DNA from 2 places in the Lysinibacillus sp. NPDC093190 genome. Region 1 is predicted to be linked to the other one. Evidence: riboswitches for the same ligand, from Rfam matches in the RefSeq annotation. Region 1 holds a riboswitch; the other holds the start of a gene.
The links. Region 1 has a riboswitch for cyclic di-GMP ahead of ACQKOF_RS10140 (methyl-accepting chemotaxis protein). Riboswitches for the same ligand answer to the same signal wherever they lie in the genome.
Positions count from the first base shown of each region.

Region 2: another riboswitch for cyclic di-GMP. It lies ahead of ACQKOF_RS12335 (amidase); the one in region 1 lies ahead of ACQKOF_RS10140 (methyl-accepting chemotaxis protein).

Region 1 is NZ_JBNNVG010000010.1:44,876-47,288, forward strand. It holds gene ACQKOF_RS10135 (hypothetical protein) at 234-431, shown strand; cyclic di-GMP riboswitch class I at 787-872, shown strand; gene ACQKOF_RS10140 (methyl-accepting chemotaxis protein) at 980-2,413, shown strand, end outside.
Region 2 is NZ_JBNNVG010000013.1:109,938-112,350, reverse strand. It holds gene nspC (carboxynorspermidine decarboxylase) at 1-143, shown strand, start outside; gene ACQKOF_RS12335 (amidase) at 187-1,071, opposite strand; cyclic di-GMP riboswitch class I at 1,116-1,204, opposite strand; gene ACQKOF_RS12330 (DUF6366 family protein) at 1,432-1,638, opposite strand; gene ACQKOF_RS12325 (chemotaxis protein CheW) at 1,932-2,413, opposite strand, start outside.

The DNA.
Region 1 (2,413 bases):
TTGATGAAGAGCTAATGAATTAATGATCAAAAAAGCAGCTACAATTTTGTAGTTGCTTTTTTGGTGAAGGGATTTGCACAAAAATCTATATTTAGATAAAAATATTCTACAAAAAGCACTTTTTTCTTAGTTGAATGTTGTTGACAATTTGTGACCAAAATGTGTACAATGAAATTGACATAAAGTTGTCACAAAGAGGAAAAATAAATGTTCACGAACAGAGGGGTGCTTTTATGTTTAGTTTAAACATTTTATTAGTTGCTATCGCATGTGTTACGATCCCACTTGTTGTTGCTTCAGTGATGTTAGACATTTTTTATGCAGAAAAGAAACAAGTTCGTTTTTCATTACGCCGTACATCTATGTGGTATTCCTGTATGTTTGCTTTATCATTCATACCGTCAGTCTTATTCATGACACTAACTAAATAACTATCTTTAATATGAATAATCATTTAGGGGTAATTGATTATTTAAAATTATAGTAACAGCTACAATATTGCGTGTAGCTGTTTTTAAATTCTTTCAGCGGGTGTCCAAACACCTGCTGAAATAGAGGAACTCAGTCTAAGAACGTCACGCCCTGTGGCAAATTATCTGTAGCGAAAGCAAAGCGACAGCTATAATTATGCCGAGGCATAATTGATTTGCTCTGAAGAGAATTGTGGACGAGCCGAGAAAATTACGTAATAGTCTTCATTTCATACTAATAGTAAAATAGTAAAAATTATGTGTATTTTAATCTGGTAACATTGACTACTTTTACCCATTGTGTTAATTTGAGGAGGAAAAAGATGGGCAAATCTACTGAAAGGTAGAGACGCAAAGTTACAGGTCTAAGGTAATAAATACTATGATGGCTGAGCTGCAAAGGAGTACTAGTTAAGTACATATATTGCTAGTTATATTCTTTGATGCCTATTTCTTTTGAAATAGGTTATTTTTTTGCCAAAAATACGATAAAGGAGGAAGTAATAATCATGAAGTTGTTGAAAAATGTTTCATTAAAAAACAAACTTTCACTAACGGTTTCTATTATTGTTTTACTTCTAATTGCTATTATTACTACGCAAAGTATTAGAGAATTAAACAATCGAATGTCTGTTGATTTAGAACAAGAGTTGAAAAGTGTTGGTGTATTGACAGCTATGAATCTTGATAGTGATGACATTAAAGATTTATTGACTGAAAAGGGAGAGACTAATGCTAAATTTAAGAAAATTCAAAAACAACTCAATAAGATTCAAGAAGAACAAGGAATTATGAGTTGGAGCTACATTTGGGATGTGAAGGATGCAGGTGGCGTTAACCCTATAGGCTATACTTCTAATTTGAACGACGTATATGAAGCGGGTGAAATCTTTACTGATTTAGCAGATGAACATGTAACAACAGCTAAATTGGCAATTAAAAATAATAGCACTGAGGTAACTGATATTTTCCAAGATCCTTATGGTTCATGGCGAACTGTATTTAGCCCTATTAAAGATGACAATGGCAAGCTCATTGCATTATTAGGTATTGATTATTCTGCGGACTACATAAATACCATCATTAAAACAAGTGTCGTAAAACAAATTGTTATCGCTGTTATTGGAATTTTAATTTTATTAGTTTTACTTTACATAATAATTGATCGTTTATTAAAACCGCTTAAGAAAGTAGTAAATGCTGCAAATCAAGTAGCAAATGGGGAATTAATAAATGTAGATTTAGAAATAACGAAGGACGAAATCGGAAATTTATCTGAATCTATTAATACGATGGTGTCAAATTTACAACATATCATTTTAAATATTAGAAATACATCTGATAACGTTTCTTCTGCTGCTAATCAGCTAACTGTTAATGCAACAGAGACATATAACAGCGCAACAAATATTGCTCAAGACATGGGGGAAATCACGCAAAACGCTGAGGCTTCAATGGTTATGACTGAGGAAACAGCCGCTGCTATGGAGGAAACAGCAACAGGCATTCAGCAAATTGCTGACTCTGCTAATACAGCTGCTGAATCATCTATCTCTTCTTCTCAAGCTTCAGAACGTGGAAATCATGTTGTTCAGCAAGTCGTTGCACAAATGGAGTTGATTAATGATTCTGTTGAACAAATAGGGACAACAATAAACGGATTACATATCAATACGAAAAAAATTAGCGATATCGTAAGCCTTATTACAGCAATAGCGGATCAAACAAACCTACTAGCTTTGAATGCGGCAATCGAAGCTGCTAGAGCAGGAGAGCATGGAAAAGGCTTCGCGGTTGTTGCTGACGAGGTTAGACGATTAGCGGAGCAATCATCACAATCTGCAACGGAAATATACAATTTAATTAGTACAATTCAAGCTGAATCTAACGCTTCCATCACTGTTATGGAAAAAGGTAAAGAAGATGTAAAGGCTGGTATGGTG
Region 2 (2,413 bases), on a different contig from region 1:
CAGATATGGCGCATTACTCAATGGTGAAAAATCATATGTTTAATGGTGTAAATCTTCCATCAATCGTTTCTTATAACGATGAAGAAGGCATTAAAGTCATTCGTGAATTTAAATTTGAAGACTATAGCGGCCGGCTTTCATAAGGACAAAGAAAATCCTCTCCAACTTAAAGCTGGAGAGGATTTTTTACGGCTGCATATTCATCCAACAATCAACATGATGAATGGCAAAACCATTATAACCTTTTTTATTGGCATATTGTTGATGAACTTGTGCTAACTGTTTATTCATATAGGCTTCTCCATCATCATAGAAGGTAATATTTTTCCCTTCATCCGAGGCTCCTGTTTCCACACCAATAACAATTGATTTATTTACTTTTTTTGCATAGTTTATTTCATGTTCAACTATTTTAATAATGTCTTTAGCAGCATCTCGGTAAGCCATTATCGAAACACTTTCCACTTGGTCGATCACCCAATCAGCTAATAAACCTTTACCAAATTGGTTTTTGTATGTAATTTCGTCAAACCAAAATGGCATATCAACTTCCAAAGGTAATTGTAATCGATCGGTATTCTCTTTCGCTCTAGTAAGAAGTGCTTGATAGGATTCTATCGTTTTTACTTGGTTCGAGTTCCAACCACTATTTAAATAGGGCTCTACGTCAAGATGAACTCCAGAAAATTGCTCTGTTGCTGCTGCATTTTCATTATATGTATGTAACCAATCAAACAGCTGATCCTGCATTTCATAGCCCTCTGAAACCCAGCTTGCAGAACCAGCCAACGCATAGACTTTTATACCTTTTGCCGTTGCTTTATCGATAAAACTTTTGTAATAATTACTTGCTATATCACTATTAATTTGTAAATATAATTTATTAATATGTTTGCTTTCTAAAAATGAGAGTACTCCTGATTCATCTTCGACAATCTTTGTCGTATCCCATAACCAAGTAGCCTTATCTTGCATGGCCATTGCGTCTACCTTTCCCATTGTTAATCCTAGCGTACTTACAATTGCTACTATAAAAACAATGATTGCTTTTGATAGTGAACGACTTACCATATGATTACATCTCCATTCTATTGGCCGAGGCTCATAGAACAGAACCTGGCAACCTGACAATCATGCACTACAATAGTGTTTAGACTCATGGCTTTGCGTCCTTCCCTTTCGGTGAAGTTTGCCTTTTACAGTAGTTTTCTTACTTTACATAATACGATGTTAGAACAAAAATGTCTGTAGGTAAAACGCATAATTTTATTGATAACTTTCAAATAAGATAATAAGAATACAGGTTATTTTTACTATATTAAAATAAAAACGTAGAAGTATTTACGATGATTGTGACGGGGTACGTGTAGCAATTGAGGATTTTAGGATTATGGAATACAAAATTAGAGATAACGATTCCTTTCGATATCTTTAACTGAAAAACAATTTGTATGTAATGTATCCTATAAATAACACTAAAACTAATACCACCGTCTCTTTCCAACCCATACCATTTAAATTTCCGCTTGTTCCCCTATTTACCCCGTCGTTTAAAGAACCTGTAGGATTGTTTTTTAATTCACTTTGTTTTAAACGCTCTCTTTTTTCTTCTGGTGTTTCCTTTTTCTTTGAATCCATGTGACAAATACCTCCCCAATAATTAATATTTACTTATTTATACTATAGAAAGATATATTCATAATTATGCTTATTATTATGCGGCTTATTGGACGCCTCCAAGAAAGCGCTCAGTCGGGACGAAAATCAACCACACGTTTCGGTGATAAGCTTAAAATTCGACACCGAGTATTCATTTTCCTTTTACTGTTGGGATATCGCTTAAAAAGAAGAAAGACAGAATTACATATTTGTAATTCTGTCTAAAACATCAACATGAAGTGTTGTATTGAATTATTTAATCCTACAAAAAATTATGCCTCTACGTTTTCTTTTTCATTTTCAAGCATTTTGTGTAAATAATTAATAATTTCACGTATACCTTCTAATGAATTCACAAGTATTTTCGGGTCTACGTATGTGATCATGCGATTTTCAAGATTAGCCACAGCTGTAAAGTAGCGTGTTTTTGAATAATTGACAAGTCCCATCTGCTTTAATACTGACTCATCAAAATCAAGAATTTCACGAGCTTCTGTTACAAGTAATCCATAATTCACAACATCCGTGTTCAATACAATAATCCGTGCTGTTGCAGCATTAGAAGAACGATTATAAAGAATACGTTCAAAATCAAGCACAGGGACAAGCTCGCCACGAATTCTTGTGAAGCCTAGAAGATAATTAGGCAAGTGAGGAATCGGTGTTACTTGTTCTAACTTTTCAATCGAAATCGCTTGTTCCACAGGCACTGCATATTCCTCTGTACCACAAGCAAAAACTACTGCCTTTACAC